One region of the Bradyrhizobium sp. USDA 241 genome, then DNA from elsewhere that is predicted to be linked to it. Evidence: riboswitches for the same ligand, from Rfam matches in the RefSeq annotation. Region 1 holds a riboswitch; each other region holds the start of a gene.

Region 1 (2,194 bases):
GCGCCGTAGGAGATATCGGTCGCTGGCGCGACGCCGAGCGTGTGCTGGACATAGCCCGCCACCGTCCGCTGCCTGAGATCGTAATTGTGCCAGGGAGCGAGACCCTGGCCGGCGCCGCGGTTCTGCTGAAAGCTCGCATCGTAGTAGTCGACGCCGGTCAGCACTTGCGAGGGCATTCCGAAGAGCGGGCTCTTCACGCTGAGCCGCGGCGTGATCGACCATGTCGTAAGGTCAGCATCGACATAGGTCGACGTGAAGAAAGCCGGGACCGGCGCCGGGCTCGAGAAGAATGCGCTCTGCTGCTTCTTGTCGCGCACGCCGCCGTCGACGATGAGATCGACGCCGTTGACAAGGGTTTTCGTGAAGCCCGCGGTCGCGCCAAAACCCTGCTGATTGGCGTAGTTAAAGGGCGTGCTGGTCCCTCGCCGGCTTGGTCGCGAGCTCGTCGACGCCGATGGAGGGATCGACGGTGCGGCCGCCCGGCAGTCGCAGCTCCTGATTGTCACCGGTGACGGTCAGGAAGGCGGTCAGGCCCGGCGTCGTGTAGTTCAGATTGCCGACGCCGTTCTCCTGGGAATAGCGATTGTTGTCGCGATAGCCGTCGGTCCTGACGGCATTGCCGTAGAACGAGGTCGACCAGGGACCGGAATTGATCGCGGCCGAGACGTTGCCGAGCCTGGTATTGAACGAGCCGAAACCGGCCTCGATGCGCGCTGTCACGGGCGGGCCGCCGACGCCGTTCTTGGTGACGATGTTGATGACGCCGCCGACCGCATTGTCACCATACAGCACCGCACCGGAATTGCCGCGCGTGATCTCGATGCGCTCGATGGCATTGAGCGGGATGGTGGAGAGGTCCACCTGCGCCATATCGATGTCGTTCAACCGCCGTCCGTTGACCAGCACCAGCGTGTTGGCCGTGGCGAAGGCACCGAAGCCGCGCAAGTCAACACTGGTCCTGGCACCGATCTGGCCGCCATAGAACGTCGTGATCTGGGCGCCCGGCACCTGCGTCGCGATGATCTCAGCCAGCGTCTGCGACGGCGCATGAGCGATGTCGGCGGCCGTAATGGCGGTCGTGACCGCGCCGACGATCCCGCCATTGCCGGCGGCGGCCTCGTTGCCCGAGCCGGTCCCACTCGGCGCCCCGTCCGGCGCCGCTCGGCGCCGCCCCGCCTCGCCATCGCCGATCGCCCTGGCACGCGTACGGTTCTGATCGTCGGATCTGGTCACTTCGACCGGCGGCAGCTGCTCGGCGACGGACTGCTGGGCGTGGACGATGGAGAGATCGAGCGAATACAGCGAAACGGCCGCAACGATGCCGGCGCAGCGGCGCCTGGCGGCAGTGACAATACGGGACACAATTGTAGCCTCGGCATGACGTCAGTGGCACGTCACAGCGAACGAGGCTTTACTGCGGAGCGATCGACGGCTCCGGAAAAGCTAATGTCTGTACTCCCCGACCGACATCTTCGCGTGTGACCACGGCTGACGGCAGGTCTCCTGGCTCGCGGGTCGTTACCTCTGCGTCGCCTTCCCAGGACCGAGATTCCCAGTGGCATAGGACGAGAGATTCACCGCTTACAGTTGCGGGGGCAGCCATGGCATTGAGAAGATCCCGCCTTGGGACATCTCGCACCACGTTCCCTTTTGATCTCCATGAGGAGAACCGTCAGCGGCCAATCTACGGGGCGTCCAGGCCGGGAGTCAATCGACCGCTGGCATCTTGGCCGCAGACGCGATCGGCCGGCTCCCCAACGAATCGAGCAATGCCCTGCGCCGCCTACGTTCGCCCCCGCGGGCGCTGGGCCTGAGCCCAGGCCGCAGCGACATCCCGCGGCGGAGCGTCGAGGCGCTTGATCGGCGTCAGTTCGCCGGAGGCCGAGACGATCGCGGTCTCTTCGCGCCGGCAGCGCGTGCAGACGAAACGGACCTCATGCGGGGATGCCGACCAGCTTGAACGTTTCACGTTGGCGGCCATCGGCCAGGCATCGCAATGCGAGCACGATACCAGGAACCGGCCGGGATCGAGCATACCCATTCCATTGGACTCCACGTCCTGCCCACTGCTTCCAATGACTATCCTACGGAAATCGTTCCGGTGCCTCGGCACCGTCGACGCCACGTTCGCTGGAAGCCTGCGCGCTGCTCGCCGTTCCCACGAGACCTCCGGCGTTGTCGATTTCAAAGCTTG
Region 2 (2,194 bases), 1.8 Mb from region 1:
AAGCCTGCGATGTTCGCGTCCCAGATCAAATCGGTGATGTTGCCGACCAGGCGCTGGCTGTGCGCGACATAGAAGCGCTCGCGATCGACCAGGTTCGTGGTGGAATTGAACGCCTCGATCTCGTTGTTGAACCAGCTCCGTTCTGCGCCATAGCCATAGGCCTGGCTCTTCAGCGTCAGGTCAGGCGCCAATTTCAGCTCAAAGCCGCCGCGCAGCCACACTTCCTGGGCGACGTTGCGGTTGTCTAGGACGTTGTAGTTGGTGTTGAAGGTGCGGTCGTCGATCGTGACGGCACCGAGATTCGTTCCGTTGTAATTCGACACGTAGTTGCCGGAGACGATCCCCGTCGTTGCATGCGAGCCGCTGAAAGCGATCGGCACCAGCGGCGCGCCCCAATAGGCCTTGGAGCGATCCTCGCGGTACTCGAGTGCGCCCCAGATCTTGAGACTATCGGAGATGCGGTAGTCGAGCTGGCCGGACGTGCCGAACGTCTTGACGTTGGTGTCGTCGGCAAAACCGTTGAGGGCGGAGCGGAAGATGTCGAAGCGATAGTCGAGGCCCTGCACATTGGTGCTGCCGCCCGAGCCGTAATGCGCGCGGAATGAGTTGAGCGAGTCCCAGGAAAACTCAGCTTCGTTCCGGATCGGTCCGGTGTGGGGCTGCTTGGTGACGAAGTTGATGGCGCCGCCGGCGGCGCCCTCGCCTGACATCAACGAGGCCGGGCCCTTGAGGAACTCCACGGCCTGCAGATTGGCGGTGTCGGTGATCCGCGAGGTCATGTTCTGCGGGCCGATCTTGATGCCGTTGTAGAGCGTATTGATCTGGCTGTTGGTGAAGCCGCGCATGGAAAACGCCGCGGGCTCGGCCGGATTGTCGCCGGAGGTGACGCCGACGGCACCCTGCGCCACCTCTGAGACAGTTCGATAACCCTGCTCGCGCATGGTCTGGGCGGAGATCACCTCGACCGTCGCGGGCGTTTCGCGCACCGTCAGGCCGAGCCGCGAGGCGCTTTCGGCCACCACATTGCTGTTGAGCGGCGTCGGCGCTGTCGCGGCCGGCGCGCTGGGCTTGGGCGGAGCCGATACGGTCGCTGGCCGGCGCGCAGCTGCACGGCGCGCGCGCTGCGCTTCACGGCCGGATGGCTTGGCCTGCCTGCCGGCTTCAGCAGGCGAGACCTCGACCGGCGGCAGGGGTTCGCGGACCTGCTGCGCCAGGGCGGCAGGCACATCTGCGATGACAAACGACGTGAACGCAGCGGAGGCGAGCAGGAAGCGGCTCGGCCGTAAGATACAGATGGAAGACACGATACGAAACCTCGGTATGACGTCAGTGGCACGTCACAGCGAACGAGGTCCCATCTGTTGGCCTTTCGGGCCGTCCGATGAAGCCGAATGTCTGTACTCCCCGACCGACATCTTCGCGTGTGACCTCGGCTGACGGCAGGTCTCCTGGCTCGCGGGTCGTGACCGCTTCGTCGCCTTCCCGGGACCGAGGACCCAGTGGCTTGTGACGAAGGATTCACCGCTTACAGTTGCGGGGGCAGCCGCGGCATTGGGGACAAGTGTCCCCGCACCGCATTCCCTTTTCATTCCCTCTCGGGGAAACCGTCGCGATCATCTAGGATTACCATCGTGACAGAGTCAATGCGCCAGTTGCGGCGTTGTGGCCACAGCGACCAACTTCCCTGGAGATGAGCATGGAAGGTGAGACCTTCCTCTGGCTGATACGGCATGCGACCGTCGAGGGCGTAGCGGGGACGATCCATGCTGCTGATGCGCGGGCGGATCTCGGCGATCACGCAGCGCTGGTGGCTCTGCGGCAGCATTTGCCGCCGGATGCCACCACCTATGCCAGCCCGTCGCGGCGTACGGTCGAGACCGCGCGCGCACTGCGGCTCGAACCGGAATTGGTCAGCGAATTCCGCGAGCAGGATTTCGGCGACTGGACCGGCCGCCGGCATGACGAGCTCGCCGCGACCGGTGGCGAGACTTACGCGCAGTTCTGGCACGATCCAGCGCACGGACGGCCGCCGAACGGCGAAAGCTTTGCGGATCAGGTCGCCCGTGTCCGGCTGGGTCTGTCGCGGATCGGGGCCGGATCGGCAACGCTCGTCGTGCATTCCGGCACCATCCGCGCCGCGCTCTGCATCGCACTGGACCTGACGCCGCAGGCCGCCTTGCGCTTCGTGATCGAT
Region 3 (2,194 bases), 1.9 Mb from region 1:
CGGCGTCTCGTGATCGAGATTTTCGTCCGCCGCGCGCTGCGCTTCGACGGCAATCGGGTCCGGCGCGAAGCGGCCGGCCGCAACAGCCTCGGCATCGGCCAGCGCGATCACGCCGTCCACCGTGATGCGCGAGCGAATCTCGGGCCAATCGAACGCCTTCAGCAGCGGCTTCGGCAGTGCCAAGCCCGAGGTCTCGATCAGGATGTGATCGGGCCGCACCGGGCGCGCCAGCAATTTCTCCATCGTCGGAATGAAATCGTCCGCGACGGTGCAGCAGATGCAGCCATTGGCGAGCTCGATGATGTTCTCCTCCGGACAGTTCGCATCGGCGCATGACTTCAATATCTCGCCGTCGACGCCCTCGCTGCCGAACTCGTTGACGAGCACGGCGAGTTTCTTGCCATTCGCATTGGCGAGCAGATGCTGGATCAGCGTGGTCTTGCCGGAACCGAGAAACCCCGTGACCACCGTGACGGGGATTTTTGCGAGCGAGTTCATTCAGCGGCCTCCGGCACGACGGCAATGGGGGGAATGCGGGCAAGCGACTGCTTGCGGAATATTTCCGGCCTGCTGCGCCACGGCACGAGGCCATCCGGCGCCGCCGCATAGGCCGCCGCGCCCGCGACCACGTCCTGCGCATTCGTCTCCGACAGGCGGCCATAGACATAGCACCAGCGGCCGGGCGCGCTGAGCGCGACCGAGCAGCCCTGGCTGCAGGCCGACAGGCATTCGACGGGAACCACAGTGACGCCGTCGGGCACGCCGGCGTCGAGGATCGCACCATGCAGGCGCTTGCCGGGCGTCGTCTCGCCCTCGCCAAGCGTCTGGCCGGCGCGGCAGGTGATGCAGACGTGAAGTGTGACGGTCATCGCCTCTTCCAGGATAATCAGCGGGAGGCGAGAGGCACACGGACCCTGACTCGAGAGGCCGTTTCCCCGTCGCGGAACACCCCGTCCGCCGGCCCAAAACTCTTCGCGCTGGCAGGTCTCCCGGCTTGCGGAGCAGGGCTTTGCCCTTCGATCCCCGCCTTCCCGATTCCCGCGGGAATCAGTGGCTTCGGGCATCTCTCCGGTCACGGTCGCGGGGGCGGCTGCATTTTGGACCCAAATCCTGCCGATTCGGACCCTATCGCATTCCCTCTTCGCCTGTCATAGGACAGGAACCAACGCCGGGCCACCATTTGCCCGTGGCTGCCACTTGTCAAGCCGAAGGACTGGACCGATGACGCCTGAACCGGACACCCGAACGGGCGAGGAAACCGACGCCCGGCACGCCCAGAAGATGGCGAAGAAGAAAGCCGCCCGCGACAAGATCATGGCGACCAAGAGCGGCGAAAAGGGCCTGATCATCGTCCACACCGGCAGCGGCAAGGGAAAATCCTCCTCGGCCTTCGGCATGATCGTCCGCTGCGTCGCCCATGGCCTGCCCTGCGCGGTCGTGCAGTTCATCAAGGGTGCCTGGGACACCGGCGAGCGCCGCCTGCTCACCGGCCATTTCGGCGATCTCTGTCAGTTCCACGCGATGGGCGAAGGCTTCACCTGGGAAACGCAGGACCGCGCCCGCGACATCGCCGCCGCGCGCGCCGGCTGGGAGAAGGCCAAGGAACTGATCCTCGATGAGAGCTTGCGCATGGTCGTGCTCGACGAGATCAACATCGCGCTGCGCTACGATTATCTCGACATCGCTGAGGTGGTCGACTTCCTGACCACGCAGAAGCCGCCGATGACGCATGTCGTGCTCACCGGCCGCAACGCCAAGGACGAGCTGATCGAGATCGCCGACCTCGTCACCGAGATGACGCTGGTCAAGCACCCGTTCCGCTCCGGCATCAAGGCGCAAGCCGGCGTCGAGTTCTGAGTCTCTTCGGCGATGACGCGCGCATTGATGATCCAGGGAGCCGGCTCGGACGTGGGCAAGTCGCTCATCGTCGCCGGCCTTGCGCGCGCCTTCACGCGGCGGGACTTGCGCGTGCTGCCGTTCAAGCCGCAGAACATGTCGAACAACGCGGCCGTCACCGTCGATGGCGGCGAGATCGGCCGCGCCCAGGCGCTCCAGGCGCTCGCCGCCGGCGTCGAGCCGCATACCGACATGAACCCGGTGCTGCTGAAGCCCGAGACCGATGTCGGCGCGCAGGTCATCGTTCACGGCAAGCGCATCGCCACGGCGCGTGCGCGCGACTACGTCGCGATGAAAC
Region 4 (2,194 bases), 1.8 Mb from region 1:
GCGGCAGCGCATGCGCCGCGCACAGCGCCTGGATCGAGGTGATACCGGGCACGACTTCGATCTTCGGCAACGGATTCAAACGCCGTGCAATGCGCAGCGAGGAATCGTAGAGCGACGGATCGCCCCAGATCAGCAGCGCAACCTTGCCGTCACCTTCGAGATGCCTCGCGATCGTCTGCGACCAGGTCGCGGCAACCGCATCGTGCCAATCGTCTACGCCCTTGCGGTAATCGGCTTCACCGGTGTCGCGCACGGGAAGATCGAATTCGGCGATGGCTGTCTTGTCGCTGGTGAGCACGTCCGCGCAGATCGTTCGCCGGAGATCTGCGAGATCGGACTTTGCAGCCCCCTTGCGCGGGATCAGGACGAGATCGGCCGCGTTGATGGCAGCGATCGCGGCGCGCGTGAGCTGCTCGGGATCGCCGCAACCGATGCCTATCAGGGAGAGCGTGAGCATCGCGAGCGCGACGGGCGGCAATCAGGGCCGCCCTTTCGCTTGTCTCTCAGGCGCCGTTGTGCAGGCGCGGAGTGACGAGGCCGGGCGCGGTGACGCCGCGCAGCGACTTCGCCAGCGCCAGCACTGCGAGGTCTGCCAGCGGCTCGATCACGATGACCAGCGCGTAGGAGGCCGCGAAGGTCGCGATGTTGGCGAGGTTGCTCATGGCAAAGCCGGAGCCGTAGAGCGCCCAGAACGCCACCCAGGCGACAACACCCGCTTGATAAGTCGTCGACAGCGCCAGCGCCTGACCGTACTTCAGATCGACATAGGCGGTGTTACGCGAAATGATGCGCGTGGCGATGGCCTGGATCGCGAACAGCGGCACCAGCAGCGTGGTGACGTTCATGCCGTATTGCGGCAGGTCAGCAGGCTCGAACAACAGACCCTGGAGCAGCAGGCCAAATGCGAGGCCGAAGGCGGCGGGCGCAGCACCAAAGAGCAGGAACAGGGTCGAGCCGAGGATGAAGTGCACTTCGGAGACGCCGACCGGGAAGTGCGGCAGGACCTGGAAGAAGGTGAAGACGAGGCCCGTGGTGGCCAGCGTGCGCGCGGCGAACGAGCCGACGCCCTGCGTGCGGACGGTTTCGGCCGCCAGCTTCAGCGCAACGCCGCCTGCGGCGATGCCGGTTGCGTAACTCAGTACGAGCTTGGCGCCCGTGACGATTCCCGGTTCGATATGCATGGCTCAATTCCTTCCTGCCGTCACACCCGACGGCCTTGGCCTCAAAACGTGCAGGGCCGGTCTCCTGGCTCGCGGTTCACTGGGTTCTCCGGCCTTCCCGAACCTTGCGGCCCAGTGGCGATTCGGAGCCCCTCACCGCTTACAGTCGCGGGGGCGGCTGGGGTTTTGGGCGCCGCAACTGGGTCCGCCCACCCCCATTCCCGATTATGCTCCGGCGCTTTGCGCCGCGTCGAGCACCATGCCCCTCCTGTGTGCGCCTTTCGCGAGCCGGGCGTCAAGAGGCGAAGGGCGACCGCCGCCGTCATGACGGATAATCCCCTGCCAGCGCGCCGAACAGGATCACGGCCGCCGTGGACGCGGCGCCGCCCCGCGCAAGCTGCTCGGCGAGCTCGGCGATTGTGGTGCGGACGAGCCGCTCGTCGGGACGGCCGAGGGATTCGGCAAACAGTGCGGGCGTGTTCGGAGCGAGGCCCTGCGCGATCAATTTCGCCGCCAGCGTCGGAAAGGTGCGCCGGCCCATATAGACCACGGTCGTGGCCTCGGGATCGGCCAGCGCCGCCCAGTTCAGGTTGGACGGCAGCTCGCCGCTGACATCGGCCCCCGTGATGAACTGCACCCGGCGGGAGGTATGCCGACGGGTCAGGGGAATGCCGGCCTGGGCGGCGGCGACACAGGCGGATGTGACGCCGGGAACGATCTCATAGCCGATGCCGGCTTCGCGCAGCGTTTCCAACTCCTCCTCGAGCCGGCCGAAAATGCCGGCATCGCCGGACTTCAGCCGCACCACGCGCGCGCCTGTCGCGGCATAGTCGACCAGGAGACGGTTGACGTGGTGCTGCTTGGTCGAGGGCCGCCCTGCCCGTTTTCCCACCGCGACGAGATTGGCGCCGGGCCGCGCCAGATCCAGAATCGCGCCGGAGGCGAGGTCGTCATAGAGCACGACGTCGGCCTCGCGCAGCCGCGCGGCGCCCTTCACCGTGAGCAACTCGGGAGCGCCGGGGCCGGCGGAAATG

What was found. A riboswitch is a leader RNA that binds a small molecule or an ion and turns the genes downstream of it on or off. The one in region 1 is predicted to bind cobalamin.
Region 2: another riboswitch for cobalamin. It lies ahead of ABIF91_RS30790 (TonB-dependent receptor); the one in region 1 lies ahead of ABIF91_RS39880 (TonB-dependent receptor).
Region 3: another riboswitch for cobalamin. It lies ahead of ABIF91_RS30705 (DUF1636 family protein); the one in region 1 lies ahead of ABIF91_RS39880 (TonB-dependent receptor).
Region 4: another riboswitch for cobalamin. It lies ahead of ABIF91_RS30770 (energy-coupling factor ABC transporter permease); the one in region 1 lies ahead of ABIF91_RS39880 (TonB-dependent receptor).

The regions. Positions count from the first base shown of each region.
Region 1 is NZ_JBMGPZ010000005.1:3,717,090-3,719,283, forward strand. It holds partial or broken gene ABIF91_RS39880 (TonB-dependent receptor) at 1-1,362, opposite strand, end outside; cobalamin riboswitch at 1,477-1,689, opposite strand; gene ABIF91_RS39885 (hypothetical protein) at 1,784-2,041, opposite strand.
Region 2 is NZ_JBMGPZ010000005.1:1,871,706-1,873,899, reverse strand. It holds gene ABIF91_RS30790 (TonB-dependent receptor) at 1-1,304, opposite strand, end outside; cobalamin riboswitch at 1,422-1,622, opposite strand; gene ABIF91_RS30785 (histidine phosphatase family protein) at 1,697-2,194, shown strand, end outside.
Region 3 is NZ_JBMGPZ010000005.1:1,854,461-1,856,654, reverse strand. It holds gene cobW (cobalamin biosynthesis protein CobW) at 1-498, opposite strand, end outside; gene ABIF91_RS30705 (DUF1636 family protein) at 495-869, opposite strand; cobalamin riboswitch at 963-1,182, opposite strand; gene cobO (cob(I)yrinic acid a,c-diamide adenosyltransferase) at 1,222-1,857, shown strand; gene ABIF91_RS30695 (cobyric acid synthase) at 1,870-2,194, shown strand, end outside.
Region 4 is NZ_JBMGPZ010000005.1:1,868,075-1,870,268, reverse strand. It holds gene cobF (precorrin-6A synthase (deacetylating)) at 1-457, opposite strand, end outside; gene ABIF91_RS30770 (energy-coupling factor ABC transporter permease) at 504-1,181, opposite strand; cobalamin riboswitch at 1,219-1,437, opposite strand; gene cobA (uroporphyrinogen-III C-methyltransferase) at 1,483-2,194, opposite strand, start outside.